Regions from separate parts of the Collimonas sp. NPDC087041 genome, predicted to be linked through region 3. Evidence: predicted binding sites of a transcription regulator. Region 3 holds the regulator's gene; each other region holds the start of a gene.
What was found. Region 3 encodes sigma-54, which starts transcription at its own class of promoters, with help from an activator protein. Its sites were predicted from a motif close to TGGCANGNAANCTGCTTT; they were not measured.

Region 1 (7,632 bases), on a different contig from region 3:
CGGCGGCCTTGTCCAGCTTGCGCACTTCACGTGCCAGCGAATAGGCAGCCATGCCGGCGCCGATGATGATAATGGGTTTCATGGGATGTCCTGAAGATTATTGGCAGTGATGATAAGGCTGTTCAGTCTTATTTCAAATGATGTATGGCGCGCGACATTGGATAGGCCCGTGTCGCGCCGCTGCTGCAAGCATGATGCGGCGGCAGATTTTACAACACGTTATTAGAACGCATTTCAAAATCGGCCCTGGCCACGCCGCAGGCTGGGCATTGCCAATCGGCAGGAACGTCGTCCCGTTGATGTCGGCGGCGATACAGGCGTCCGGCCAGCCTGCCGCTTGGTCATCAATCAGCCAAGGCGTTATCTCGCTTTATTGAGGTTTGCCGAGAATGGATTGTCATTATTGCATCAATAGTCTTTTTGTTGTTTTTTTTAAAATTTAATAGTTTTTTTGAAATGAGAAAATATGTGAAATCGCCCTTCACCATGCGAAATTCACATAATCGGGCGCAACCAGTCTGATAAAATCAAGGACTTTCACTTGTTACACTGGGGACAGACGCATATGGATTCGATGATCGATAAAAAAGAAGAGCTCCGCCAACAATTGCGTCAAGCTGCGCTTGAATATCACGAGTTTCCGACCCCCGGAAAAATCAGCGTAACGCCAACCAAATTATTGACAAATCAGCGCGATCTGGCGCTGGCTTACTCTCCAGGCGTAGCCGCCGCCTGCGAAGAAATCGTGGCCGATCCGGCCAACGCATTCCGTTACACCGCACGCGGCAACCTGGTCGCGGTCATCACCAACGGCACTGCCGTGCTGGGCCTGGGCAACATCGGGCCGCTGGCATCGAAGCCGGTGATGGAAGGCAAGGGCGTGCTGTTCAAGAAGTTCGCCGGCATCGATGTCTTCGATATCGAAATCAACGAACACGATCCGGAAAAGCTGTGCGATATCATCGCCTCGCTGGAGCCGACTTTCGGCGGCATCAACCTGGAAGACATCAAGGCGCCGGAGTGCTTCGAGATCGAACGCAAGCTGCGCGACCGCATGAAGATCCCGGTCTTTCACGATGACCAGCACGGCACCGCAATCATTGTCGGCGCAGCGATCCTGAACGGCCTCAAAGTAGTCGGCAAGGACATCAAGAATTGCAAGCTGGTGGTATCCGGCGCTGGCGCTGCCGCGCTGGCCTGCCTGGATCTGATCGTCGATCTCGGCTTCCCGATTGAAAACATTTTCGTCACCGACCTGGCCGGCGTGGTCTACAAGGGCCGCGTCGAACTGATGGATCCGGACAAGGCACGCTTTGCGCGCGAGACCGATGCCCGCACCCTGGCCGAACTGATTCCTGGCGCCGATATTTTCCTCGGCCTGTCGGCCGGCGGCGTGCTCAAGCAAGACATGGTCAAGGCGATGGCGGCGCGGCCGCTGGTGCTGGCGCTGGCCAACCCGACGCCGGAAATCCTGCCGGAAGATGTCAAGGCAGTGCGCGACGACGCCGTCATGGCGACCGGCCGTTCGGATTATCCGAACCAGGTCAACAACGTGTTGTGCTTCCCATATATTTTCCGCGGCGCCCTCGATTGCGGCGCCACCACGATCACCCGCGAAATGGAAATCGCCGTGGTGCACGCGATTGCCGAACTGGCGCAAGCCGAGCAGTCCGATATCGTGGCGACCACCTACGGCATCACCAACCTGTCGTTCGGTCCTGAATACATCATTCCAAAGCCGTTCGATCCACGTCTGATGATCAAGATCGCGCCCGCTGTGGCCAAGGCCGCTGAGGCGTCCGGCGTTGCCAGCCGTCCGATCAAGGACATGGAAGCCTACATCGACAAGCTGCAGCAATTTGTTTACCGCAGCGGCACCTTCATGCGGCCTTTGTTCCAGATCGCCAAGAAGACCCCGGCCGAGAAGAAGCGCATCGTCTATGCCGAAGGCGAAGAAGAACGCGTCCTGCGCGCGGTGCAAGTTGTGGTCGACGAAAACCTGGCGCGTCCGATCCTGGTCGGTCGTCCGGCGGTGCTGCAGCAACGCATCGAACGTTTCGGCCTGCGCCTGAAAGCGGATGTCGATTTTGAAGTCATCAATCCGGATTTCGACGAACGTTATCGCGATTACTGGCAGACATTCCTGGCCATGACCAAACGCCAGGGCGTGACCGAGCAGTACGCCAAGCTGGAAATGCGCCGCCGTCACACGCTGATCGGTTCGATGGCGATCCACAAGGGCCATGCCGACGGCATGATCTGCGGCACCTACGGCACCACCAGCCTGCATTTGAACTACATCGACAAGGTGCTTGGTCGCCGCGAAGGCGTCAATGTCTACGCCGCGATGAATGCGCTGATCCTGGCGGATCGTCAACTGGTCCTGGTTGACACGCACGTCAACGAAGAGCCGACTGCCGAACAATTGGCGGAGATCACGATCCTGGCTGCAGAAGAGATGCTGCGTTTCGGCATCAAGCCGCGCGCTGCGCTGCTGTCGCACTCCAACTACGGTTCCAGCAACAGTGCTTCGGCGGTGAAAATGCGCAATGCGCTGGCGATCATCAAGGAAATGGCGCCGGACCTGGAAGTCGACGGCGAAATGCACGGCGACACTGCACTCAACATCGAGCTGCGCCGTCAATTGATGCCGGATTCGTCGTTGACGGGTGATGCCAACCTGTTGGTGATGCCAAACATCGACGCCGCCAATATCGCCTACAACCTGCTCAAGAACACTTGCGGCAACGGCGTCGCGGTTGGTCCTATCCTGCTGGGTTGCGCCAAGCCGGTCCATATCCTGACACCGTCGGCCACCGTACGCCGGATCGTCAACATGACCGCCTTGTGCGTGGTGGACGCCATCTCGGCCCGCTAAGTCTCAGCGCGAAGTACCCGCAGCAAGCAGCAAATAAGGAGGGCCCGGTTTCAGCGACAGATGATCGTCGTTGGAACCGGGCCCTTTTTTTTGTTTTTGACGGAGGGCTGGCCATAGCAACGATAAAGCGTGTAAATTGCAATGGAAAATAATACGTTGGCTGAAAGCGGTTAAAAAACCGTATCCATTACAACAGGAGATGCGATGTCACAGTATCCGAAGAGTCCGTTGATGGGCCAGATGATGGATCAACCGTTGCTGATTTCGAGTATTCTCCAGCACGCAGATCGTCATTTCGGCAGCAATGAAATCGTCTCGCGCCGGGTTGAAGGCGACATCCATCGTTACACCTACCGCGATTGCCATCGCCGCGCGCGGCAACTGGCCAATGCACTGGCCGCGCTGGGCGTCGGCATGGGCGAGCGGGTGGCGACGCTGGCCTGGAACGGCTACCGCCACATGGAAGCCTACTATGCCGTCTCCGGCTCCGGTGCGGTGCTGCACACCATCAATCCGCGCCTGCATCCGGAGCTGATCGGCTACATCGCCAACCACGCCGAAGATCAATTCCTGCTGTTCGATGTCTGCTTCCTGCCGTTGGTCGAGGCGGTGGCGCCGCTGGCCAAGACCATCAAGGGTTACATCGCCATGTGCGACCGTGAGCACATGCCACCGGACAGCAAGCTGCCCAATCTGTTGTGCTACGAAGAGCTGCTGGCCACCAGTTCCGATGATTACGCGTGGCCCTTGTTCGACGAGAATTCCGCCTCCAGCCTGTGCTACACCTCGGGCACCACCGGCAACCCCAAAGGAGCGCTGTATTCGCATCGTTCGACGCTGTTGCATTCGTATGCGTCAACCATGCCGGACAGCATGAACGTCTCCGGCCGCGATGCGGTGCTACCGGTGGTGCCAATGTTCCATGTCAATGCTTGGGGCTTGCCGTATGCAGTGCCGCTGACCGGCGCCAAGATGGTGTTTCCAGGGCCGGGCCTGGATGGCAAATCGCTGTATGAATTGTTCGAACAGGAACAGGTCACGGTATCGGCCGGTGTGCCGACCGTCTGGCTCGGCCTGCTGACCTACATGGCGCAAAACAATCTCCGCTTTTCCAGTTTCAAGCGCACCATCATCGGCGGCTCGGCGTGTCCGCCGGCGATGATGAACACCCTGCGGCATCGCTATGGCGTCGAGGTGGTGCACGCCTGGGGCATGACCGAGATGTCGCCGCTTGGCACCACCGGCACCCTGCAAACCAAGCACTTGAGCTTGCCGTTGGAGCAGCAGGAATTACTGTTGCAAAAACAGGGGCACGTTATTTTCGGCGTCGACATGAAAATTGTCGACGACGCCGGCGTCGAACTGCCCTGGGATGGCGTCACCTATGGCAATCTGTTGGTCAAGGGGCCGTGGGTGGTCGACGCCTACTTCAAGAATGAAGGCGGCCAGGTGCTGCGCGACGGCTGGTTCCCGACCGGCGACGTCGCTACCATCGATGCCGATGGCTACATGCAGATTACCGATCGCAGCAAGGATGTGATCAAGTCGGGCGGCGAGTGGATCAGCAGCATCGATCTGGAAAATATCGTGATGGGACACCCGGCGGTGCAGATGGCCGCTTGCATCGGCATCTTTCATCCGAAGTGGGATGAACGGCCGTTGCTGGTAGTGGTCAGGAAGCCAGGAGTGGAGGTGAGTGCCGCTGAGCTGCTGAAATTTTTCGAAGGCAAGATCGCCAAATGGTGGACCCCGGACGACGTTGCGTTCGTCGATGCATTGCCGATCGGCGCCACCGGCAAGCTGTTGAAGAACAAGTTGCGCGAACAGTTCAAGGGCTACACCTTGCCGACCGCCTGAGGCAGTGGCACGATTGTTCTATGCCGGTTCGTCCAGCTGTTTGATCGGTACGCGGCCGGTTTGCACGCGGCTGGCGGCGCGGTCGCAATGGCCGGGCTGGTCGTCGAAAAACATGTGTGGCTTGAAGGCGGCAAGTACATCCGATTTGGTGACGCCGCCCATGAAGAAGGTTTCGTCGATGGTGACGTTCCAGGCGCGCAAGGTGCGGATCACCCGTTCGTGGGCCGGCGACGAACGCGCCGTGACCAGCGCTGTGCGGATCGGCGCAGCGCGGCCATCGGGATTCTTGAAATTGTTCTGGATGTACGACAGGGCAATCAGCAGATGGGCGAACGGACCTTGCGGCAACGGCAGCATGGCGTTTTCGCGTTCGTGTTTTTCAAAGGCTTCAATGCCTTCAGTCTGGTAGATCCGTTCCGATTCATCCGAAAAAATCACTGCATCGCCGTCGAAGGCGATGCGGATCTGATCCAGTTCCTCCATCACATTATCCGGTTTCTGATACAGCAAAGCCGCCGCCGCGCCGGCGTTCACGGCCGCCTGCACGTCATCTTCGTGCAACGACAGGAACAGGCTGACGTTGAATGCCTGCAGATACGGCGCCAGCGGCGCGCCGCCGGAGAGCACAGCACGCGTGATGTCGAGATCGTAGTGCTTGATCGAATTGAAGATGCGCATCGAGGTTTCGCTGGAATTGCGCGACATGATGACTACTTCGACAAAGCGCTGACCTGGCGTCAGGCGATTCAGTTTCAACAAGGCCCTTACCAGCGCGAAACCGGCGCCGGGTTTGAGGATCTCGTTTTCATTGATCAGTTGATGACGGCGATACTCATCCAGCCCCTGCGCACGAAAGATCGCCTCTTCGGCTTCCAGATCGAACAGCGCGCGCGACGATATGCCGACTACCAGCAAATTATCTAGGGACTGGGGCATGGGTTGTGGTCTTTAGGTCAATGATGGGAGCGCTCATTATAGGCGCTTGCCCGGTCTGCGCTGGGCAAGTTGAAGAGTTTTGAATGAATATATTTTTGATAATTTTCTATGGGGTTTTGATGGCAGTTTGTTCCGCGCGTTACGTTACATGTTACGTGTCACGGGTGGGTATGACAGCCATCCATTTAGTTTTCGCAGATTTTCGATTTCGTTTGTTAGTCATTGATTTTTAACGATTTTCCTCAATATTTCCCAAGTCCCATGAGGTCTGAAAAAAGGCCGTTTCGGAGGCATTTTTGCCTGGCACGCTCTTTGCGAAATGACAGTAGGCATAGCGGTTATCCGATTCATCAAAAAGGGAGATAGATCATGAAAGCATCGAAGAAAAGCGGAATCTTTGCAGCATCCATGTTGCTGACGGCTTTGCTCGCCGGCTGCGGCAGCAGTGGCGACCTGGTCGGCAACACCGGCACCGGCGGTACTTCAACCGGTACAGGTCCTGGCACGACACCAACCACGCCTACCACTCCAACTACGCCGACCACGCCTACTGCTTCATCGAGCAACCTGATCAGCAATGTTGGTACAACCGTCACCAGCGTCGGCACCGCAGTAAACGGCATTGGCAGCACAGTCATCAGCCAGCTGCCGCTGTTGAATCCTGAAACCAAAGCCGGCCTGACCGGAGTCGTGAATAACGCCAGCGGTATCGTCACGACACTGGGCGGCGGCTTGACCGACGGCCTGGGTCAACTCGGTACTGCGCAGAACCCGGTCGGCATTACAGTCGGAAGCGTCGGCGGTGTGGTGGCTCAGACTGGCGCCACAGTGCAAAGCCTCGGCCAGACTGTCACCGGCCTGGGCAGTAGTGGCCCGCTCAGCGCCCTGGCTCCTGTGACGGCACCTGTCGGCGGTTTGGTCAGCACGCTGGGTGGCACGGTCTCCGGCACAGTGGCGCCGATCGTCACAGGCGCACTGACCACCGGCCCAGTACAGCAACTTACGCAAACTGTGAGCACTGCGATCGTGCCGTTGACCAATACGGCCGGAACTTTGTTGCAGACAGTTGGCAATGCTACCGCGCTGAATCAACCGGCCAATCTGCTGCTCGGCGTAGTCGGTGGCACGGTTGCCAATGTTGGCAATGGCCTGACTAATTCCGGCGTACCGGTCGTCAGCAATCTCGGCCCGGTAGTGAATAACGGCGGCAAGCTGGTGGGTGACCTTGCAGTCAACGGCGTGACAGGCACCGGTCAGCCTCTGCTCGGCAACAAGACTGGCGGCTTGCTGCAGCCTCTCGACAACACGTTGGTTGGCGCACTTGCCGGCCCATTGGCGCCGGTGGTTGGTGTCGTCAACGGCTTGACTGGCAGCTTGAGCGGAGCGGCCGGTAGCGGTGCGCTGGCTCCGGTAACCGGCTTGCTGGGCGGTTTGACAGGTGCAGTCGGCGGCGCAGGCGGCAGTGGCCCACTGGCTCCTGTGACTAGCCTGCTGAGCGGTTTGAGTGGCGGTGTGGCTGGCGGTAGCAACCCATTGGCTCCTGTGACCGGATTGCTGAGCGGCCTGACCGGCGGCGTTAGCGGAGCGGGCGGCAGCGGTCCTTTGGCCCCGGTAACCGGCTTGTTGGGTAGCGTGACTGGTGCAGTCGGCGGTGGCACTGCTGGCGGCAGCAATCCGCTGGCTCCAGTGACCAATCTGGTGGCCGGCTTGACCAGCACCGTTACGTCAGGCGCTGGCGCCACCGGGACCGGGCAAGCGGGTGGATTGCTTACCGGCTTGCTGGGTGGCCTGACCAAAAAATAATTGTTGGCAGGGTGGGATGAAAAGCCTTGGCGTTTGCCAAGGCTTTTTTATTTGTCAGAACTCAGCTGAATTGCACAGAGGCGGAATGACAACATGACGCACAATAATATAGTTGCATTAAGTTAATTATTGCCGTAATTTAATAGCGACTTATGGTC
Region 2 (7,632 bases), on a different contig from region 3:
AACCTGGCGAATTATCCGATCTATCGTGACTATGCCGCCAAGAATGCGGAGGGTACGGCCATCATCGCCTCCGGCCAGGACGGACTGGAGCGCTTGATCGCCTATCGGCATTTGCAGGAATATCCATTATTCGTCACGGTGGCGCGCTCCAAGGACGAGGTGTTGAGCGGCTGGCTCGCCGACTCTCATCTGCATTTATTCGGCGCCTTGCTGTTGACGACTGCCCTGGGTTTACTGGGCTGGCGGCTGATTCACCAAATCCGGTTGCGCTTGTTGGCGGAAGCCGATTTGTTGCAGGTCCAGGCTTCATTGAAAACGCTGAACCAGCACCTGGAGCAATTGGCACTGCAGGACAGCCTGACCGGACTAGCCAACCGGCGCCAGTTTGATAGCGCCTTGCGCGATGAATTCAGCCGTGCCATGCGCACCGAGAATCCGCTGGCGCTAGTCATGATCGATGTCGATTGCTTCAAGCAATATAACGACATCTATGGCCATCCGGCTGGCGACGAATGCCTGCGACAAATCAGTGAAGTCATCAAGGCCAGCAAGAACCGCCCCGGCGACCTGGCGACGCGTTACGGTGGTGAGGAATTGGCAGTCTTGCTACCGGATACCAACCTGGCCGGCGCCATCGCCGTGGCTGAGAAAATCCGGCTGGCGATATACAACCTGCATATCGAACATCCGCACGGCCCGGCCGGAGTGGTGACCATCAGCGCCGGCGTCGATGCCTTCGTGCCGGTCAGGGACGGCAATATCCCATTTGAATTGGTACAAGCGGCCGACAAAGCCTTGTATGCAGCAAAATCCGCCGGCCGCAATCGTGTCTGCTCCAATGCCGATTTGCATTAGGGCCTGTTAGCACTCATGCCCGCCCTCGCCGCCCCCGTTCATAGACCAGTGCGCCAACCGCGATCAAGCGGTACAGTTCCTGCTCGGTCAGCTTGTACGACAGCGCTGCAATCTCGCGTGCCAGCATCCCGATCAGTAAATCGTTTCCCGGTACCTGCGCCTGTGGGCTTGCGCATGCAATCAAATCGACTATTTGTTCCGCTCTCATGATCCCACCTCGGAAAGATTAACTGTAAGACCTCAGCCGGCGCCTCGCTGGAAACGTATTACCTTATTGTTATTGCCGTTTCCAGGAAGCTGGCCTTGAAGTAGGATTTGCCCCGGCGCCTCAGTGTGAGATGGTTTGTCGGTTCTCGATGGGGGCTGTCACCGCCAACCGGCCCAGCATCGAATCAGGAAGCGTCGCATGTGCAGCCGACACCTCCTTCCGAGTGGGCCGATCTACATCATTGTTTCTTGCCGCCGCCCAGCAAGCCGCCCAACAAATTGGTGACGGGCGCTAGCGGATTACTAGTTGTACCGGCTGTACCAGTTGTGCCTTTGCCGCCAGTCAGGCCAGCAACCAGGTTTGTCACCGGTGCCAGAGGATTGGCAGTCGAGCCAGTTGTGCCAGTTGTGCCACCGACGGCACCGGTCAAGCCGGCTACCAGGTTGGTAACAGGCGCCAATGGATTGCTACCCGATCCAGTGCCAGTTGCGCCACCGAGTCCGCCAGTCAGGCCGTTCAGCAAGCCGGTAACAGGGGCCAATGGACCACTGCCCGAACCGGTTGCACCGCCAAGTCCGCCAGTCAGACCGCTCAGCAAGCCGGTAACAGGAGCCAATGGGCCGCTGCCCGAACCAGCTGCACCGCCAAGTCCGCCAGTCAGGCCGCTCAGCAAGCCGGTAACAGGAGCCAATGGGCCACTGCCCGAACCAGCTGCACCGCCGAGTCCGCCGGTCAGACCGCTCAGCAAGCCGGTAACAGGAGCCAATGGGCCGCTGCCCGAACCAGCTGCACCGCCAAGTCCGCCAGTCAGGCCGCTCAGTAAGCCGGTAACCGGAGCCAGTGGGCCACTGCCGCCAGCCGCGCCGCCCAGTCCGCCAACCAACCCGGTCAGCACGTTATCGACAGGCTGCAGCAGGCCGCCGGTCTTGTTGCCCAGCAAAGGCTGGCCAGTGCCCACCAGGGCATTTGTGCCGAGGCCGGCCACTGTGGCGCCGACACCGTTGACTACCGGGCCCAGGCTGCTAACCACAGGTACATTGGCGCCAGTCAGCGCATTGCCCAGAGTATTGACGCCACCACCGACAGCAGCCAGCAAGCCGTTCACTGGCTGGTTCAAACCGGTCGCATTCCCGACTGTCTGTGTCAGCGTCGTCACGGTGCTGGTCAGCGGCACAATCGCCTGGCCCACGGTTTGCGTAATCTGTTGCACCGGGCCGGTCGACAACGCATTGGTCAGTGGCGCGCCCAGCGCGGAAACCGCACTGCCCACCTGCGTTACCAAACCACCTACCGGCGTGGTGACTGCCGCCAATGGTGCTAACGGTCCGCTGCCGAGTCCGGTCACCAGTTGTCCCGCGCCTTGCACCGTGTTGCCGACTTGCGTAACGACACCGCCGACACTGGAGACAGTGGTGCCAATTGCATTTGGATTGCTGCCGAGTTGGCCAAGGCCGTTAGTGACACCCGCGCCCAACGTGGTGACAATTCCGCTGGCGCCGTCGACCACTCCGGTCAAGCCGCTCTTGGATTGCGTCGACAACAACGGAACATTGTTAATGACCGTGCTGCCTATCGTTGCTACTGCGGTTCCTGTGGTGGTTACAGTGCTGCCGACATTGGAAAGGAAATTGGCCGATGCACCTGTTCCGCCGCCTGTTCCGCCGCCTGTTCCGCCGCCTGTTCCGCCACCTGTGCCGCCACCTGTGCCACCGCCAGTACCGCCACCTGTGCCGCCACCTGTGCCGCCGCCTGTGCCGCCACCTGTGCCACCACCTGTGCCACCACCTGTGCCACCACCTGTGCCACCACCTGTTCCACCACCTGTACCGCCACCTGTGCCGCCGCCTGTGCCACCACTGCCGCCACCGTCAGAACCGCCACTTGTGCCACCGCCCGAGCCACCACCATCTGATCCGCCGCCCGAGCCGCTGCCTGAACCGCTGCCGGCTCCTGTGCCGGCGGTAGTCCCGGATGTTGATCCGAGCGACTTCCCTAGGTCTCCGCCGCCACTGGCACAACCGGCCAGCAAGGCTGTTAACAAGATGGATGCTGCAACGACGCCACTTTTACGCGATGCTTTCATGATGTATCTCCCTTGGTGAAATTTAGAACCACACGTTCATGTGGTGCTATTTCGCAAAGAGCGTGCCAGTCGTAAAACAGCGAATTCAGGAAGTAAAAAACATCCTCCATCGGCGTCGAAAAATACAAATAACCCTTATTAATCAATGACTAAAGAGTTTTCAACAAAATCTTGAAGGCCTCCACTGCCAGCAGCATTTATGGCGATTGATACGTTACATGTAACGTAACGCCGGGCGCATCGACCACACAATAAATTATTAAAAATACATCAATCAGCAATTTAAAAGGAAACTTCAAATACGGCTTTCCTAACATTCGACCACGCGACGCAATGGGCGCACGGCAACACCATTTACCCCATAGTCAAAATTGAGATATCCTCGGGCATCTAGCAAGAACGGCAACACAATCGCTTGCTTGCAATGTTCTCGACGACGTACGCAACTAGTTGCCATCGGTAGAGTCAGAGGATGCGCCGTCGCCACAGGCAGGTCGGCAGGCGTCATTGAAATTGAATCAAAAGAGATCGATTAATCAGAGGAATGTCATTGTCGGTACAGAATCCCCGAGGGCTAGGCCCGCAAACACACAAGCAAACGAAATTTGCCGGCTACTTGCTGTCGCTTATCCTGACCCTTGCACTCGCAGCTTGCGGCACACCGTCCGGCTCTGGCAGCGGCGCATCGCCAACTCCCAGCGGCCCCGGCTATTACACGGTGCAAAAGGGCGACACCTTGTCCAGCATCGCCCGCAAATTCCGCCGCAGCAATAGCGAAATCATCGCCTGGAACAAACTGGCGGATCCGAATGACATCAAGGTGGATCAGGTGCTGCGGGTCGTTCCGCAAGGCACACGCAGCAGTGCGCCAAGTACGGCCAGCAGTGCCAAAAGCCCTGCCCGCAGCAACAGCGGCAATAGCAGCGCCGATAGCAGTGACAACGACACGGGAGCCGATGCCAAGGACGCCATCGACTGGGGCTGGCCGGCGAACGGAAAATCCAGCAATGGCGCCGGCCAGGGTAAAAAGGGCATCGATATTTTTGGGCAGCTCGGGCAGCCGGTGCTGGCTGCCGCCAGCGGCAAGGTGATGTATGCCGGCAGCGGCATACGCGGCTACGGCAATCTGGTGATCGTCAAACACAACAGCAACCTGCTGTCGGTCTATGCACACAACAAGACCATCACCGTCAAGGAAGGGCAAATGGTTAGCAAGGGCCAGCAAATCGCTGAAATGGGCAAATCCGACAGCAATGCCGTCAAGCTGTATTTCGAAATCCGCCGCCAGGGCAAGCCTGTCGACCCGACGCGCTACCTGCCCAGCCGCTGATCGCACAAAAGAAAATGCCCGGAGGCGCCTGATTGGGCGCTCCGGGCATTCCTGGAATCAGTTGCCTGACTCAATACGCTATATAAGGCCCTACCGTTCCCGCCGCCGTGACGCCTTCAATCGCGGTATACACCGAGCGCCCGAAGAAGAACGGCAATCCCCAGTCAAAATACGATGTGAAGGCCGGACCGCCGGCAAGGTTGTTGAACGCCGTGTTGTTTGGATTGGACTGGAACAAACTATCGGCATTGGCCACATTGAAATTCACCGTACCGCTGCGCCCGTTGATACCGGTATTGACGACGCTACGGCTCAATGTCGAAATCGGACAATAAAACCCTTGGCTGACACTGCAATTCGGAATCGTGCTGTCGGCGAAGAACAAGCCATTCGAGCCACTGTCGAAAAACGCCTGCACCACCGTGCCCTGATACAAGGCGCTCAGGTTGCCCGAACTATTCAGCGTGTAGATGCTGGCGCTGCCAAGGGCATTATTGGTTTGCGTACCAATCCCGAAAATCAGCGAACCGGTCACCCCGGCGGCGCCGTTGCTGCCTACCGACGGCAGTTGGATCACCGTGCCATTGTTATCCTGCGGGAAAACTGCGACCGGATTACCAACCTGTTTGGCGACACTCAGAGCCGCCGCCGTGCACGTGCCTCCGGGGCAGGTGTAGTACCAACCCGCCAGCGCTTGTGATGCGCAGGCACTGCCGCAATCCTGGGCAAAGGAACTGATTCCGAGCACCCCGTTGGCGCGGAATGCCGCCACGGTATTCTCCGCCACCAGGCCGCCCGAGCAACTACTCGGGACGTTGGGAAATGCGTTGTCGCCGATGATCTGGACCGATATCCCGCTGGCCACTTCACCTGCGACACGCAAATCCGCCTGTTTGACCGAGCCCCAGCTATAGCCATCGGCAAAGCGCGCGCACTCGGCGATTGCATTGCCACCGGCATCGGTGAGCGCCGGCAATGTAGCCGCTCCCGACAGCACCGACGAGATGATCCGCAAACCGCTGGAACCGGTGTCTACCAGGATGTGGTCGATGGTTTGGCATTGGGTGCTGCTGCCAGGCTGGCAGATGGTTACCGAGACATACGGAGAATTCACTGCGCCGACCGACTGGCCGGACGAAGTGTTGGGTCCACTATCAACCACGATCGACACAGAATTTTGCACAGTCGGGGGCACCACCGGCGGGGTAGTCGGCGTCGTACTGCCGCTGGAACCGCCACCGCCGCCGCAGGCAACTAACAACAGGCTGCTGAGCAGGCAAACAAGATACGTCAAAGGGCGCATGGTCATCTCCGGTCAGCGAATGTCATTAGGGGTCACGCCTTGCGGCAACAAGGCCGGCACGTAGGCGCTGCCGGCAAATGAACGCATATGGCCACCGGAACGCAATACCAACTGATCGGACTGGATCGCTACCGCCCGTCGCCCGGCATGGGGCACGCTAGCCGCGGCGACAAATTGCTCTGAGTAGCTACCCAGCAACTCCTGCAGATTCGGCATGCTAGGACCTTGCCAGCTCACCGCAAAGACAATGTTGTCAGCAGAAACGTATTCCTTGACCGTCGTGCCAGACGGCTCCAAGGTCTCACTGACCGAGTAACCATTGTAATTAGTGACGCGCGCAGCGGCTTTGGCGCGCACGCTGTCAGCTTGGGTGCTGCTGGCTTGAGGACTACTGGCTTGCGCGGCGCCGGGAGCGCCGCCGAGTGCGGCAAACGCCGGCAGCGACTGCGCCAGCAACATGGCGCACAGGCAGGAAACGGGAAATCTCATGACTCACCTCTGTTCGATTGACAATGACCTTGTGAAATCATAACCGATGCCGCAGGGCAATTTACAAAAGTTGTTTTAGAATCTTTCCATGCCATTCTCATCGATGATGTGCTAGCAATTTCAATCCGCAACCATGACAGCAAGCCCTCAGATTAAGACACTTCAGCTCCGGTTGACAAGGCGCGACCGCACGAAACCTATGTGCTCCCGCAACACATAAAACTGATCGGCAAAAGCCAGCGGCATTTTCATCCGGTTCACCGCTTCTTCGATATGGTCTAGCCGCTTGAGCAGATGTGCCTGTTCCTCCGGCGTATGGGTCACAGCGGCACGTTCCAGCGCGATCAGGGTGCCATACCAGCGATAGATGCGCGACTTGATGCGCCAGCCGTACAGTAGCGGCACTAGTTTGAAGCCTGGTATCAGCAGCAGGATGATCGGCAATACCACCACCAGGGTACGATCGACCAGGCTGGCCAGCCAGAATGGCAAGGTACGGTAGAAGAAGCCCTTACCGGATTTGTAATAGCGCGTGGCGTCGTCGCTGATGCGGAACTCGTGAGCCAGCGGCGCCGGGAATTCGCCGGCACGCTGCAGCACGTTGGCGCCGCCGTTGACTTCCTTGGCGGCATCGATCAGCAGGTCCGATAAGGCCGGATGCAGATCCTCACGCGCCACCAATTCGGCAGTCGGAGCAATCAAGCGCATGTCGCGATTTGGAATGTTCTTGCCGAAATCAAACACGCCCTTCGGTATCCGCAGCTCGTTCAGATAACTGAAGCGCCGCGCATAAGCGCTGGCCTGGGCGAAATCGAGCAAGCGCACGCCGGGCGTACGCAACAGCTTGCCCATGGTTGGCGGCGAAGCAGAATCGCCCATCAGGAAAGCCGCGTCAATCTTGCCGTCGGTCAGTGCCTGGGCGGCCTCATCGCCGCCCATGTCAAGCAGCTCGGTCTTGCCGCCCGGCTCAATGCCGTTTGCCTTCAGCAAGGTCAGCGCCAACACGCGCGAACCGCTGCCTTGCAGGCCAATGGCGACACGTTTTCCCTCCAGCTCAGACAAGCGATCGAGCGCTTTATGGCCGCGATAGAACACCGACACCGGCACATAAGCAACGCTGCCGAGTGACACGAGCTCATCAATCGGTATGTCCCCGGCCACCCCGCCCTGCACAAAGCCGACATCAACGCCGGATTTCGGATCGTTCAATTTGCGCAGGTTATCCAGTGATCCTTCCGATGTGACGATCTTCAGCGTGATGCCGTTGCTCGCCATGATCTTGCTGTATTTCTGCGCGGTGTTCCAAAAATTGCTGTGCTCCGGCCCGGTGGCGATGGTGATGGTCTTCGGCGGCGCCGGATGGA
Region 3 (7,632 bases):
ACCAGGACGCCAGCAGCGGCCTGAAAGCCGCGTTGCAAAAAGGAGCGGACGTTGCCGTCTCCAAGCTGGGCGTGACAAACGGCTTCCTGAATAACGACAAAGTGAAAATCGGCTTGCCGGGTATACTTGAGAAGGCGCAGCCAATACTGAAAATGACTGGCAAGGGCCAGCAGCTGGATGATCTGGTGGTGTCGATGAATCACGCTGCAGAATCGGCTGTGCCGCTGGCCAAGCCGCTGTTGATGAATGCGGTCAAATCGATGTCGGTGACGGATGCAAAAAACATCCTGACAGGCGGCGATACTTCCGTGACCGATTTTTTCAAGCAGAAAACCTCGGCCGAATTGGGCCAGAAATTCCTGCCTATCGTCAAAGGCGTGACCGATCGTAACGGCCTGTCGGCGCAATATAACGCGATCATGGGACAAGTCGGCAAGACCGGCATGGTGCCGGCCCAGCAAAGCACGGTGGAAGGTTATGTGACCCAGCGCGCGCTGGATGGCTTGTACACCATCATCGGTGAAGAAGAGAAAGCGATTCGCCAGGATCCGGTCGGCGCCGGCAGCGCGATCATCGGCAAGGTATTCGGTGCGTTGAAATAATCGCTGCTTTTGCGGGGCCGTGCCGCACGGCGGCGCGATCATCGGCAGGCAAGTAATTCGGGCTGCAGTGTCGCCCGTAAAAATAACTAAGGGCGCATTGACTGCGCCCTTGTTCATTCATTGGCGCGAGCTACTGAGCTCGTACGCCGGAGTTCGATTGACGGCCGGTTCAGGTCGCGGCGGGTAGGTCTTCCGGGACATGCTTGATGGAATCATGCTGATGATCCTGCATCTTGTCCTTGTATTTGATCACCTGGCGATCGAGCTTGTCGATCAGTGCATCAATGGCGGCATACAGGTCGTGAGCGATGCTTTCAGCATGCAGGTCCTTTCCTTTTACGCGCAGATTGATTTCCGCTTTTTGGCGCTTTTCTTTTTCAGTGATTTTGTCGACGGTCAGAATCACGCTGATATCGATGACCTGGTCGAAGTGACGTTTGATACGTTCCAGCTTGCTTTGTACGTATTCGCGAATGGCAGGGGTTAATTCGAGGTGATGCCCACTGATGGTGAAGTTCATACAGCGCTCCTATGAAGAATATTGCTGGCGGTTCTGAACAGGTTGCGTTGAATCTTTAGGCGAGCAATCAAGAGCGGACTGCTCTGGCAAGAATCGGTAAAACCCGCTTTGTCTGAACACAGCAAGGGTAAGCTCTACAATCAAACCACAAAAAACTACAAGGCCTTGCGTAAATTAACAGACGGAATCTTTAGTGCTTCGCGATATTTTGCGACGGTGCGGCGGGCGACCACCATACCTTGTTCCGCAAGCATGTCGGCAATCTTGCTGTCAGAGAAAGGATTTTTTGAATCTTCTGCTCCTATCAGTTGTTTAATGAGTGCCCGTATCGCTGTTGAGGAAGCCTCTCCACCTGCCTCAGTAGCAACATGGCTGCCGAAGAAATACTTCAGTTCAAACATCCCGTGGGGAGTGAGCATGTATTTCTGAGTGGTTACACGAGAAATAGTGCTCTCGTGTAGACCCAGTGTATCAGCTATTTCACGCAACACAAGCGGCCTCATTGCGACCGCGCCGTGTGAAAAGAAGTTCCGCTGGCGCTCGACAATTGCCTGCGCCACTCGCAGGATAGTGTCGAAACGCTGCCGCATATTCTTGATCAGCCACTTGGCTTCCTGCAGCTGAGAAGTCAGTGCGCCTTCCCCTTTGCTTTGCCGCAAAATGTTGGCATATAGAGCATTTACGCGCAGTCTAGGCATGACGTCATTGTTCAACATGACCTGCCAGCCTTGCTTTGAGCGCCTGACGATGACGTCCGGCACTACGTAGTCGGAGGTGTTGGCGGCGAACGGCGCGCCGGGGTGAGGATTGCATTGCTTGATGACGGTCTGCGCTTCGCGCAGGTCCTCGTCATCACATTCAAGCGCTTTCTTAATCTTATTGAAATCGCGTTGCGCAAAAAGCATCAGGTGATCTTGCACAATCGCCAATGCCAGGCGACGCGTGACAAATGGCACTTTGACAAAGCGATTGATTTGCAAGGTCAGGCATTCGGACGCATTGCGTGCGCCGACGCCGGCCGGATCGAAGCTTTGCACCATGCTCAGCGCCGTCGATAGTTCCTCGACGTCAATCTCCAGCTCGGCCGGCAGGCGCTCATGGATTTCCTCCAGCGACTCTTCCAGGTAGCCGTTGTCGTCCAGCGCATCGATCACCAGTTCGACCAGCGCCCGATCGCGCAGATCGTGGACGGTTTCACGCATCTGCTGTTGCAGGTGCTCGCGCAAAGTCGATTCGTGCGCTTCTAGCTGTGGCCTTGCGTCTTCATCGTCCGGGGTTTTGGCGTTACGGGCGACATCGTCGAAACTCCATTCGCCCTCGCTGCTTTCGGGCGCGTTGTCGCTGGCCGCAGGGGTATCGAAACTGGCTTCGACTTCAGTCGGTGAGCTGCTCACTTCACTGTCGCCGACCGGCGCATCCATGGTCGAGGTCGAGCCGCTGATGGCGCCGTCGGCGAGTAGACGCACGGAGTTGTCGAGCGGGTCGTCGACCCGTTCCAGCAGTGGATTGTCGGAGAGTATTTGTTCCAGCTCCTGATGCAGTTCGAGCGTGGACAATTGCAATAGCCGGATCGACTGCTGCAATTGAGGCGTCAGCGCAAGATGCTGCGAGGTGCGTAGCTGGAGTGATTGTTTCATGGCTCTCGTGCGGACAATTCACTTCTATTCTTAACTGCGGGACTGAACTTGACGGCTGCAACAGCACAGCACGTCAATCTGTCCACGGCGCATTGGACAACGGATAATTTATTCAGAAAATAACAAGCAGAATTCAAGCTATGCCTTAGCGCGGCACGATTACGCTGCAACCGGCGTGTCTACATGCGGAAATGCTCGCCCAGATATACGCGTCGTACCGATTCGTCGGCAATGATGTCGTCCGGACTGCCGCTGGCCAATACGCTGCCCTGGTTGATGATATAGGCGCGGTCGCAAATGCCCAGCGTTTCACGCACATTGTGGTCGGTGATCAGTACGCCGATGCCGCGCTCTTTCAGGAAGCGTACGATGCGCTGGATTTCGATGACGGCGATCGGATCGATCCCGGCGAATGGTTCATCCAGCAGCACGAAGCGGGGATTGGTCGCCAGCGCCCGGGCGATCTCAACACGCCGGCGTTCACCGCCGGAGAGCGATAGCGCCTGGCTCTCGCGCAGTTTTTCAATCTGCAATTCATGCAACAGCTTCTGCAACTGTTCGTCGATTTCTGCCTTGGTGAGCGGCTTGCCGTTAGGCTGCTGCAGCTCCAGCACAGCGCGGATATTGTCTTCCACCGTCAGCTTGCGGAACACCGATGCTTCCTGCGGCAGGTAGGACAAACCAAGCACGGCGCGGCGATGGATCGGCAGGCGCGAAATGTCGACGCCGTCGAGATCGATCTCGCCGCCATCCGATGGCACCAGGCCGACGATCATGTAGAACGACGTGGTTTTGCCGGCGCCGTTCGGCCCCAGCAAACCGACCACTTCGCCGCACTGGACGTTGAGTGAAACGTCATGCACGACCTGACGCGCACCGTAGCTCTTCTGCAGACCTTTAACGATCAGGTTGCTAGGGGTCCCAGGTGTCCCGGGCGTGGCGCTCATTGGGCAACCTTCGGACGTGGCTGGATCACCGCGCGGATGCGGCCGGCGCCCGGTTGGCTATTGCCATTGACGGTATTGTTGACCGAATAGAATTCGGTGCGGCTGTCGTAGGAGATGAATTCGCCGTTGACTTCATCGGTCGGCTTGTCGCCCTGCAGGCGGCGCATCTGCGCTTTCGAAAACAGCTTGGTGACTTCAGTCTTGCCATCGTATTCGATGCGTTCGGCATGGCCGTCGATCCACAGGTCCGGGCCACCGTCGCGTTTTTGCTTGAACGTGGCGAGCTTGCCTGGATCAGCGTACAAGACGGCGTACTGGTAGCCGGCCGGATCGGTGGTCACCACGACGCGGTCAGCCTTCATCAGCAGCGTGCCGCGCGTCAGCACCACGTTGCCGGTGGCGACGTTGACCTGCTTGACATCGTCATACGTGAGCTGGTCGGAGTCGATCAGCGTCGGTTTGTCGGAGTCGGCTTTTTCCGCATGGGCAATGCCCACGGCGCTAAGCAGCAACAGAGAAAGCAAAAATAGTCGTTTCATGAAAAATCCTGGGTAAAGGATGGAACCGCATACATAAATTGTGTGGCTTGCGCTTAATGCGGCTTTGGCGGAAAGACGCCGTGCACCTTGCTGAACATTTTCAGCACGCGCGTGGAATTATTAAAATACATGCCGGTGCCGTTCAGTTTCGATTGCCCCAGCGTGATTTCTGCCGGCAGATCGGTTTGCATGACATCGTCGTCCGGCAGCAACAACAGGTATTCCGATTTCAAGTGGAAATTGTCGGCCATCGCCGTCTTCGGGCGATCGGCGTTGACATCGCCATACAGGTGAACCTTGCTGTTGTCGTCTTCAACCTTGCCGCGGTCGGCGCGCAGGTTCATCGGCGGCTTTTCCTTATCCAGGCTGTGCACGATTGGTTTCTGGATGTCGAATGAATCGTCGACCGGATTGTGCGTCAGCAGGTCGCCGGAGATGTTGTAGCGCGGCTGCCCGGTGGGAGACATCTGCACGTAGTTGAACGTCTCCACGTAATAATCCGGCTCCACGCGCGTTGGCTTGGGCAGCAGTTCATCGGTATCCCTGTGCATCACCTGCACCAGCCAGAAACTGCCCAGCGCCAGTATCACGAACAGAACCAGCAGCAGCATGAAGCGGAAGCGGTAAGTGGAGCGGAGATTTTTCATGCCGGGGCCGAGCCTTGTGGAGTGGGGCGCAGATAAGCCGCCAGCGCCGCTTCATAGGTGTCTTGCGCCTGCATGATGAGATCGCACACTTCACGCGCTGCGCCTTGGCCACCGGCGGTTTGAGTGACGTAGTGGACGCGCGCCCTGACTTCGCGATGGCCGTTGGGCACGCTCACTGCAAAGCCGACCTGCGACAGGATCGGCAGGTCGATCACATCGTCGCCGATGAAGCCGCAGGCATCGGCGTCGAGCTGCAGTTGCGTCAGCAATTGGATGAATGCCGAGTGTTTGTCATGCACGCCTTGCTGGACATGGGCGATGCCAAGATCGGCAGCGCGGCGGCTGACGATTGCCGATTTGCGCGCGCTGATGATTGCGGTGGCGACACCGCTTTGCTGCAACTGCTTGATGCCGTGGCCGTCCAGCACGTTGAAACGCTTCAGTTGCTCGCCGTCGGCGCCGTACAGCAAGCCGCCGTCGGTCAGGATGCCGTCGACGTCGAAAATCATCAGGCGCACGCGCGCGGCGCGTGCCATCAGTTCCGCCTCGGGCAGGGCCGGATTAACTGACACGTTGTTGTACGGAATGCCGGCTGCCATCAGATAACCTTGGCGCGGGTCAGGTCGTGGATATGCAATGCGCCGACCAGCGTGCCGTCGGTGTCCGTCACCAGCAGCTGATTGATGCGGAATTGCTCCATCATGTGCACCGCGTCGACCGCCAGTTGATCGGCGCTGATCGTGCGCGGATTGGCATGCATCACATCGGCGATCGTCAATTTGGTGAAATCCTGGACCTGTTCGATCAAGCGGCGCAAGTCGCCATCGGTAAACACGCCGATGACGTGGAATTTGTCGTCGACCACGGCGGTCATGGCGATTCCCTTGCGGGTGATTTCCAGCAACGCGTTCGACAGCGGTACATCCGCCGTCACCGCTGGAATCGCTTCGCCGCTGCGCATGACATCGCGTACGTGGGTCAACAGCCTGCGGCCGAGTGCGCCGCCCGGATGGGAGCGGGCAAAATCTTCTTCACGGAAGCCGCGCGCGTCCAGCAGCGCTACCGCCAGTGCGTCGCCCATCGCCAGCGTGGCGGTGGTGCTGGCGGTTGGCGCCAGGTTCAATGGGCAGGCTTCCTGCGCCACGCCAACGTTGAGATGAACGGTAGCCAGTTGCGCCAGTGCCGACGTATCGTTGCCGGTCATCGCGATCAGGCTGGCGCCCATGCGTTTGATGATCGGCACAATCGCCATCAGTTCGGCGGTCTCACCGGAATTTGAAATCGCAATGAAGGCATCGTCTTCGGTCACCATGCCGAGATCGCCATGTGCGGCTTCAGCCGGATGGATGAACAGCGCCGGCGTGCCGGTGGAGGCGAGCGTGGCGGCGAACTTGCGGGCAATATGTCCTGACTTGCCGATGCCCGAGACCACTACCCGGCCGCTGCAGGTGAGCAGCAGGGATACGGCTTGGGCGAAGGGATCGCTGGCGTCGTCGGAAATCCGGTTCTTCAATGCAATGATGGCATCCGCTTCGATTTGCAGGGTGCTGCGGGCAAGCTCCAGCGCACGGCCGGCATCGAACGTCTTGGGCAAGGTTTTTGGCAAAATTTTGGTATCGGTTAGACTCATCCCGAAAGTATAAACGAATTCCTAAAGCAAAAAACTTGCCAGTGGCGATCAGAAACAATTAATCTGTCTTCAATGTACGCTGTTAGCGTTGCAGCAACAAAACATTAATCCCATACCAATTGATCAATGATGCTTTCCGGACTTGAACTGACCATCCTGCTGCTGGGCTCCGCCGTACTGGGCGTTGTAGCCTTTCGCAGCTTTCATTTACCGCCGATGCTCGGTTATCTGGTGGTGGGGATATTGATCGGCCCGCACGCGCTCGGGTTTGCCGAAGACAATGCCACCACCCACGCGCTGGCCGAATTCGGCGTGGTGTTCCTGATGTTCTCGATTGGCCTGGAGTTTTCGCTGCCCAAACTGACGGCGATGCGGCACATCGTGTTCGGTTTGGGGATGGCGCAGGTGCTGCTGACGATCGCCGCCACCATGCTGTTCGGCTGGGTGCTGGCGCTGGTCCTGCCGCAGGTGATCAACATCAGCTGGCAGGCGGCGTTTGCGCTGGGCGGTGCGCTCACCATGTCGTCGACGGCCATCGTTTCCAAATTGCTCACTGAACGGCTGGAACTGGAAACCGAGCACGGCCGTCGCATCATCGGCATCCTGCTGTTCCAGGATCTGGCGCTGGTGCCCTTGCTGATCGTGGTGCCGGCGCTCGCCGAGCATAGCGGCAACCTGCTGGCGACACTCGCCTGGGCCAGCGGCAAGGCGATACTGGTGCTGGTCCTGCTACTGTTTTTCGGCCAGAAGCTGATGCGCCGCTGGTTCCAGATCGTGGTGCGGCGCCGTTCGCAGGAATTGTTCATGCTGAACCTGCTGCTGATCACGCTGGCTTCCGCCTGGATCACCGAGCGCGCCGGGTTGTCGCTGGCGCTGGGCGCGTTCATTGCCGGCATGCTGATTTCGGAGACGGAATACAAGCATCAGGTCGAAGAAGACATCAAGTCGTTCCGCGATGTGCTGCTGGGTTTGTTCTTCATCACCATCGGCATGCTGCTCAACCTGCGGCTGGTGATCGAACACTGGTGGCTGGTGCTGTTGTTGCTGATCGGTCCGGTGTTCCTCAAGTTCGTGCTGATCGCCGCTTTGGCCAAGCTGTTCCGTTCTTCT
Region 4 (7,632 bases), on a different contig from region 3:
GCAGCTTATTATTGCGAAATCATGCGCTCCGGGATCCAGTCGATTCCGCGCGGCCAGGTTTCTGCCGGCTATGCGCTCGGCATGAATTACTGGCAAATGATGGGCAATGTGGTGTTGCCGCAGGCATTCCGCAACATGATCCCGATCCTGCTGACGCAAACCATCGTGCTGTTCCAGGACGTCTCGCTGGTCTACGTGTTGGGTTCGGTGCCGGACTTTGTGACCGTTGCCTCGAAGATCGCGCAGCGTGACGGCCGTCTGGTGGAAATGTATATGTTTGTCGCCGTGGTGTATTTCGTGATGAGCTTCGGTCTGTCGACGCTGGTCAAGAAGCTGCAGCACAGGGTTGCGATTATCCGATAGGGTGCAGTGCGCTGTCCCGATGCGCTCATCGGGGCTGCGCCTGACCTGCAAAACAGAATTCAGGAATTAGGAGAAACACGATGAGCAAGATGATTCAACTTAACAACGTCAGCAAATGGTACGGCCAGTTCCAGGTTCTGACCGATTGCACCACACAAGTGGGCAAGGGCGACGTGGTCGTGGTGTGCGGACCATCGGGTTCCGGCAAATCGACGCTGATCAAGACCGTTAACGGCCTGGAGCCTTTCCAGAAGGGCGAGATCATTGTCGACGGCATCTCGGTCGGCGATCCGAAGACCAACCTGTCGAAACTGCGCGCGCGCATCGGCATGGTGTTCCAGAACTTCGAACTGTTCCCGCACATGTCGATCCGTGAAAACCTGACCATCGGTCAGGTCAAGGTGCTCGGCCGTAGCCAGGATGAAGCCAACGAAAAAGGCTTGAAGTACCTGGACCGCGTCGGCCTGATCGCGCAAAAAGACAAGTTCCCAGGCCAGCTGTCGGGCGGCCAGCAGCAACGTGTGGCGATTGCCCGCGCGTTGTCGATGGACCCGATCGCCATGCTGTTCGATGAGCCGACCTCGGCGCTCGATCCGGAAATGATCAATGAAGTTCTGGACGTCATGGTTGGCCTGGCGCAAGAAGGCATGACCATGATGGTGGTGACGCATGAAATGGGCTTTGCCAAGAAGGTTGCCAATCGCGTGGTGTTCATGGACAAGGGCCTGGTAGTGGAAGATTGCACCAAGGAAGAGTTCTTTGGCGCACCGCGTTCCGACCGCGCCCGTGATTTCCTGGCCAAGATCATTCACTGATCAGCGCTTTTGCAGGACCAGAAGCCGCCGGGGGATATTCTCCCGGCGGCTTTTTTATTGACCGCAATTCGCATATCGGCCTCGTTGCGTGGGTACATCGGCCGCAATTCAGGCCAGTTGCCGCGGCTGCTGTAAAATGTCGCACAACAAACCTGCCGCAGCACGATGCTTTCCATTAAACCCTATCTCCGCAGCCTGAAGCTCAATCCCGACATGGCGATTGATTTCGATGCCTATCCGTTCAACATTCCGGCTGTGCGGGAGTTGGAACAGATCGATTTTCATCCTGAAGTCACGTTCCTGGTCGGTGAAAACGGTGCTGGAAAATCGACCTTGCTGGAAGCGATCGCGGTTGCATGGGGATTCAACGCCGAGGGCGGCACCAGGAATGCGAATTTCTCGACCGCGGAAGCGCATTCAGATCTGCATCGTTACCTAAGGACGGTGAAAAGCTTCAAGCGGCCCAGAACCGGCTATTTTTTGCGCGCCGAAAGCTTCTTCAATTTCGCCACCTATGAGGAAAACATGGAGGACGGCCAGCATCCGTCGTACGGCGACAAAGGGCTGCACCGGCAATCGCATGGCGAATCGTTCCTGGCGCTGCTGCAAAACAAATTCCGGTCCGATGGCTTCTACATGCTGGACGAGCCCGAAGCCGCGCTCTCGCCCAATCGCCAACTGACGGCGCTGGCGATCATTCATAAACTGGCGCAAAATCGCTGCCAGTTCATCATCGCCACGCATTCGCCGATTCTGCTGGCTTATCCGCACGCCAGGATCTATTTGCTGGACCAGGGCGGCTTGACGGAAACCCGCTACGAAGACACTGAACACTACACGACTACACGCCATTTCCTGAACAATCCGGCAGCCATGCTGGAACGACTTTTTGCAGAAGAGAACGAAGATGACTGATACCTTGACCATTACCCGTCCCGACGACTGGCACTTGCACCTGCGCGATGGCGTGGCCTTGGCCAGCGTGCTGCCGCATAGCGCGCGCCAGTTCGGCCGCGCCATCGTGATGCCGAACCTGAAGCCGCCGGTCACCACCACGGAGCAGGCCGCGGCCTATCGCGATCGCATCCTGGCAGTGTTGCCGCCCGAATTGAGTTTTGAACCGTTGATGACGCTGTACCTGACCAACAACACGCCGCCCGACGAAATCCGCCGCGCCAAGGACAGCGGCTTCGTGCATGCGGTCAAGCTGTATCCGGCCGGCGCCACCACCAATTCGGATGCCGGCGTGACCGATCTGAGCAAGTGCTACAAGACGCTGGAAGTAATGCAGGAACTCGGCATGCCGTTCCTGGTGCACGGCGAAGTGACTGACCCTGCCATCGACATTTTCGATCGCGAGGCAGTCTTCATTGATCGCGTAATGTTGCCATTGCGGCGCGATATGCCGGAACTGAAAGTGGTGTTCGAACACATCACCACCAAGGATGCAGCCCAGTACGTCGAGAGCGCGGAAGGCCCAGTTGCCGCCACCGTCACCGCGCATCACTTGCTGTACAACCGCAATGAAATTTTCAAGGGCGGGATTCGCCCGCATTACTACTGCCTGCCGGTGCTGAAGCGCGAAGAACACCGCCAGGCATTGGTGCGCGCGGTGACTTCCGGCAGCACGCGCTTCTTCCTCGGCACCGACTCGGCGCCACATCCGAAGGGCCTGAAGGAACACGCCTGCGGTTGTGCCGGTTGCTACACCGCGCTGCATGCGATGGAGCTGTATGCACAAGCCTTTGACCAGGCCGGCGCGCTGGACCAGCTGGAAGCCTTCGCCAGTTTCAACGGCCCGGCTTTCTACAATCTGCCGCGCAACCAGGGCAGCGTTACCTTGAAACGCCAGCCGTGGACGCTGCCTGCCGAACTGCCGCTGGGCGACGCCACGGTAGTGCCGTTGAATGGCGGCGAAACGATTGAATGGCAGATGGCATAACCGCATCTAACGTCGGATTTGATTCTCCCTGATCCCCGCGCACGCGGGGATTTACTTTGCTCCCCGCCTCTTAAAATGGATTCCCGCGTGCGCCGGCATGACGGAGCAGGAGCGGTTTGACCCTCTCTCAATTACACTTTTATCTACTATTCGCATCGACATGGTGCGATTTTTGCATGCCTGAATGACGGGATGGGCAATGGTGTGCCTCCAATCGGTCTAACCTCAGCTCATAGCCTTACTTCTGGACTCGGGTTTCAAGCATGCAAAGCCTCCGCATCGTTGTTGTCAATCCAGTCGCCATCGAGGGCGACGACGATCCTGCGTTCGAAGCGCAGGCGGCGCGTGGCAAGGCTTTGCGCATCGGTTTGCTGCAAGCCGGCTATGACATCGTCGCATCGCTGCCGGCCGACCTCTACCTGCCGGATCGGATTGCCCAGTTGCAACCGGACATGATCATTGTCGATGCCGAATCCGACGCTCGTGATGTATTGGAGCACGTGGTGGTGGCGACCCGCGACGCGCGCCGTCCAATTGTCCTGTTTACCGAAGACGACAAGACCTCCAGCATGGAAGCAGCCATGGCCGCTGGCGTCTCCGCCTATATCGTTGCGGGGTTGCAGGCGGCACGTATCAAGCCGGTGCTGGAAGTAGCGTTGGCGCGCTTCCGCCAGGAGCAGAAGCTGTTGACCGAGCTGTCCGACACCAAGCTGAAACTGGCCGAGCGCAAGGTTCTTGAGCGTGCCAAAGGCTTGCTGATGGAGCATCACAAGCTGAGCGAACAGGAGGCCTACCAAAGGCTGCGGCGGCTGGCGATGGACAAGAACCTCAAATTGTCCGAGGTGGCGCAACGGATCATCGACGCCGCCGATTTGCTGGGTTGATTCGACTCGCGCAGGTTCCGGTGCATCACGCCGGAATGCCCAAAGAAAGCGAGCATCTTTGGTGCAACGCACAAGGCGGGTGCAATTTCCGGGCGAAAAACCGTCGATCTGATACAAAAATCCTGGCATGTGGTTTGCATTGTTATTGGCAAGCGCCAGCGTTGGCGCCGCTGGAATCGGCTAACGGCGGTCTTTTCCACATAAGACAAAGGTGTCTTTCCGCATGACTTGGTCAGCGCGGGACGACGCCTTTTTTGTTGCCGAAAACAATGTGGAGCCATGCGATGGATTTGAAAAATGCACTGCCGCACGACGATACCCTTGATTCAGATGCGCCTGTCGACGGCAAGCGCCGTCAACTACTACAAACCGCAACCATCGCGGCAGGAGCCAGCATGTTGGGACTAACAAGCGCCGGGGCCTGGGCCGCCGGCTCGGACAAGCCGGAAAAGACCGAGGTCAAGATCGGCTTCATCCCGTTGACGGACTGTGCCTCGGTGGTGATGGCCTCGCTGCTTGGCTTCGATAAAAAATACGGTATCAAGATCGTCCTCAGCAAGGAAGCGTCGTGGGCAGGTGTGCGCGACAAACTGGGCAATGGCGAGCTGGACGCCGCGCATGTGCTGTCGGGTTTGATCTACGGCGTGCAAATGGGAATCGGCGGCCAGAAAAAAGACATGGCGATCCTGATGGGCCTGAACAACAACGGCCAAGCCATTACGCTCTCCAAAAAACTGGCGGACAAGGGCGCCATCGACGGCCCATCGCTGGCCAAGCTGATGGCCAGCGACAAGCGCGAATACACCTTTGCGCAAACCTTCCCGACCGGCACCCACGCCATGTGGCTGTACTACTGGCTGGCCGCCAACGGCGTCAATCCGCTCAAGGACGCCAAGGTGATTACCGTGCCGCCGCCGCAGATGGTGGCGAATATGCGGGTCGGCAACATGGATGGCTTTTGCGTTGGCGAGCCGTGGGGGCATAGGGCGATTGTCGATGGCGTCGGCATCACGGCGATCACTACCCAGGAAATCTGGAAAGACCATCCGGAAAAGGTGCTCGGCACCACTGCCGAATTCGCCGCCAAGAATCCGAACACTTGCCGCGCCTTGATTGCCGCCGTGCTGGAAGCCGGGAAATGGATCGATGCCTCGCTCGCCAACAAGAACAAGATGGCCGAGGCGATTTCCGACAAGTCCTACGTCAACACCAGCAAGGATGTGATCGACCAGCGCATCATGGGGCGTTACCAGAACGGCTTGGGCAAGACCTGGGACGATCCGAACTACATGAAGTTCTACAACGACGGCCTGGTCAACTTTCCCTATCTGTCGGACGGCATGTGGTTCATGACGCAGCATCGGCGCTGGGGCTTGTTGAAGAGCGATCCGGATTATCTGGCGGTGGCCAAGTCAGTCAGCCAGATCGATCTGTACAAGGACGCCGCGGCCATGACCAAGACACCGGTGCCGAAAGATGTGCTGCGCAGCTCGAAGCTGATGGATGGCATCGTGTGGGATGGCAAGAATCCGCAAGCTTACGCCGCTTCATTCAAGATCCACGCGTAAGCGCGGCGAATCTGGAACGGCGATTTATCTGGGAGCCAATATGAGTGCAATCATGGACACAGCGGCAAATGCGAATCGCCAGGCAGCGCTGGCGCAGGGCGAGACAGTCGACACTTCTGCCGAGGCGCCAACTGAAACCGATGGTGTTGCGGTCCGGCGGTTGGCGAGAACAGGCAGTCGGCGCAGCACCATGCCGCCATGGCTGATGCAGATTGTCGCGCCGGTGCTGGGCTTGGCATTCCTGGTGCTGCTCTGGCAGATCATCGCCATGAGCAACAGCCAGTTTCCGACGCCGCTGCTGACTTTGCAGGAAGCGCTCAAATTGTTCGCCGATCCGTTCTACCGCAACAGTCCCAACGACCAGGGCATAGGCTGGAACATCCTGGCTTCGCTGCAGCGGGTCGGTATCGGCTTTGGCCTGGCGGCGCTGGTCGGGATTCCATTGGGTTTCATGATCGGTCGTTTCAAGTTCCTGTCGAGCATGTTCGGCCCGATCATCAGTTTGCTGAAGCCGGTGTCGCCGCTGGCGTGGCTGCCGATCGGCCTGCTGGTGTTCAAGTCTGCCAATCCGGCAGCGATCTGGGCGATCTTCATTTGTTCGATCTGGCCAATGATCATCAACACCGCAGTCGGCGTGCAACGGGTGCCGCAGGACTACATGAACGTGGCCCGCGTGCTGAATCTGTCGGAGTGGAAAATCATCAGCAAGATTCTGTTTCCATCGGTGCTGCCGTACATGCTGACCGGGGTGCGGCTGGCGATTGGTACTGCCTGGCTGGTGATCGTTGCTGCCGAAATGCTGACCGGTGGTGTCGGCATCGGCTTCTGGGTTTGGGATGAATGGAACAATCTTAATGTGCCGCACATCATCATTGCAATTGTCGTGATCGGCGTGGTCGGGTTGCTGCTGGAGCAATTGCTGGTGGCCTTGGCGAAAGCGTTCACCTATGAGCAGGTTGCAAGCTAATTTAGCGGGGGAAAATATGGAACTGCGCGACGCCAAATTCATTGATATCCACCAGGTTGAAATGGTGTTCAACACCCGCAAGGGGCAGTTCCATGCGCTGCGCGATATCAACCTGACGGTGCGCAAGGGCGAGTTTGTCACCTTGATCGGACACTCCGGCTGCGGCAAATCGACGCTGCTGAATCTGATTGCCGGTTTGCTGATGCCGAGCGACGGCGTATTGATTTGTGCCGGCCGCGAAATCGGCGGCCCGTCGCCGGAGCGGGCGGTGGTGTTTCAAAACCATTCGTTGCTGCCTTGGCTGACCTGCCACGAAAATATTTACCTGGGCGTGGAGCGGGTATTCGCCGCGACCGAAAGCAAGAGCGCATTGAAGGAGCGCACCCAGGCAGCGCTGGCGATGGTCGGACTGAGCGCGGCCGGACAAAAACGTCCGCAAGAGATTTCCGGCGGCATGAAGCAGCGGGTCGGCATTGCCCGCGCATTGGCGATGGAGCCCAAGGTGTTGCTGATGGATGAACCTTTCGGCGCACTGGATGCATTGACGCGCGCGCATTTGCAGGACGAGTTATTGAAGATCGTCGCCAAGACCGGATCGACGGTGGTGATGGTGACGCATGATGTCGACGAAGCGGTGCTGCTGTCGGACCGTATCGTCATGATGACCAACGGCCCGGCCGCCACCATCGGCGACATCGTCCAGGTACGCCTGGCGCGGCCGCGTGAACGGGTGGCGCTGGCGCAGGACGCGCTGTATGCCGAATACCGTACTTCGGTACTCGAATTCCTGTATCGCAAGCAAGCTCATCCGGCGACGCAGGCGGCTTGAGTTCGGGCCATCAGGAAAAATGCGCACGGCTTGTTCGGCGACGGCCTTTTGCCGGCGGACGCACGCGAGGTAAAATGCGCGGCAAATGCATACTCCCGACGTCCCTCATTTTCCAGAAGCTCCGGCGGCGTTTCTCGACGCCATCGATTGGCAGCAGCCTTGGCTGCAGCCGTTTCGCGCGCTGGGCCGGCAACTGACGGCAGGCGGCGATTGGCGGGGCGCCCTGAATGCGCTCGCACAGGAGCGCAATATCCGCAATTTCCA

Region 1: a site for sigma-54 is predicted at 5,973-5,990, ahead of ACIPF8_RS17775 (collagen-like triple helix repeat-containing protein). Genes of this name have one in related genera too.
Region 2: a site for sigma-54 is predicted at 3,197-3,214, ahead of ACIPF8_RS02235 (collagen-like triple helix repeat-containing protein). Genes of this name have one in related genera too.
Region 4: a site for sigma-54 is predicted at 4,128-4,145, ahead of ACIPF8_RS16325 (CmpA/NrtA family ABC transporter substrate-binding protein). Genes of this name have one in related genera too.

Annotation. Positions count from the first base shown of each region.
Region 1 is NZ_JBIUZX010000010.1:55,809-63,440, reverse strand. Features, by position in the region: gene ACIPF8_RS17800 (FAD-dependent oxidoreductase) at 1-82, opposite strand, end outside; gene ACIPF8_RS17795 (rubredoxin) at 210-317, opposite strand; gene ACIPF8_RS17790 (NADP-dependent malic enzyme) at 566-2,878, shown strand; gene ACIPF8_RS17785 (3-(methylthio)propionyl-CoA ligase) at 3,083-4,735, shown strand; gene ACIPF8_RS17780 (5'-nucleotidase) at 4,754-5,671, opposite strand; gene ACIPF8_RS17775 (collagen-like triple helix repeat-containing protein) at 6,041-7,474, shown strand.
Region 2 is NZ_JBIUZX010000001.1:479,227-486,858, reverse strand. Features, by position in the region: gene ACIPF8_RS02245 (diguanylate cyclase) at 1-855, shown strand, start outside; gene ACIPF8_RS02240 (hypothetical protein) at 869-1,063, opposite strand; gene ACIPF8_RS02235 (collagen-like triple helix repeat-containing protein) at 1,302-3,146, opposite strand; gene ACIPF8_RS02230 (peptidoglycan DD-metalloendopeptidase family protein) at 3,763-4,476, shown strand; gene ACIPF8_RS02225 (DUF3443 domain-containing protein) at 4,547-5,779, opposite strand; gene ACIPF8_RS02220 (DUF2844 domain-containing protein) at 5,792-6,268, opposite strand; gene ACIPF8_RS02215 (TAXI family TRAP transporter solute-binding subunit) at 6,431-7,632, opposite strand, start outside.
Region 3 is NZ_JBIUZX010000002.1:238,637-246,268, reverse strand. Features, by position in the region: gene ACIPF8_RS04215 (DUF4197 domain-containing protein) at 1-602, shown strand, start outside; gene hpf (ribosome hibernation-promoting factor, HPF/YfiA family) at 772-1,122, opposite strand; gene ACIPF8_RS04205 (RNA polymerase factor sigma-54) at 1,278-2,759, opposite strand; gene lptB (LPS export ABC transporter ATP-binding protein) at 2,939-3,706, opposite strand; gene lptA (lipopolysaccharide transport periplasmic protein LptA) at 3,703-4,245, opposite strand; gene lptC (LPS export ABC transporter periplasmic protein LptC) at 4,299-4,892, opposite strand; gene ACIPF8_RS04185 (KdsC family phosphatase) at 4,889-5,491, opposite strand; gene ACIPF8_RS04180 (SIS domain-containing protein) at 5,491-6,522, opposite strand; gene ACIPF8_RS04175 (cation:proton antiporter) at 6,652-7,632, shown strand, end outside.
Region 4 is NZ_JBIUZX010000008.1:207,219-214,850, reverse strand. Features, by position in the region: gene ACIPF8_RS16355 (amino acid ABC transporter permease) at 1-363, shown strand, start outside; gene ACIPF8_RS16350 (amino acid ABC transporter ATP-binding protein) at 453-1,178, shown strand; gene ACIPF8_RS16345 (hypothetical protein) at 1,172-1,354, opposite strand; gene ACIPF8_RS16340 (AAA family ATPase) at 1,344-2,093, shown strand; gene pyrC (dihydroorotase) at 2,086-3,120, shown strand; gene ACIPF8_RS16330 (ANTAR domain-containing response regulator) at 3,384-4,004, shown strand; gene ACIPF8_RS16325 (CmpA/NrtA family ABC transporter substrate-binding protein) at 4,289-5,572, shown strand; gene ntrB (nitrate ABC transporter permease) at 5,778-6,539, shown strand; gene ACIPF8_RS16315 (ABC transporter ATP-binding protein) at 6,556-7,368, shown strand; gene ACIPF8_RS16310 (DUF3025 domain-containing protein) at 7,454-7,632, shown strand, end outside.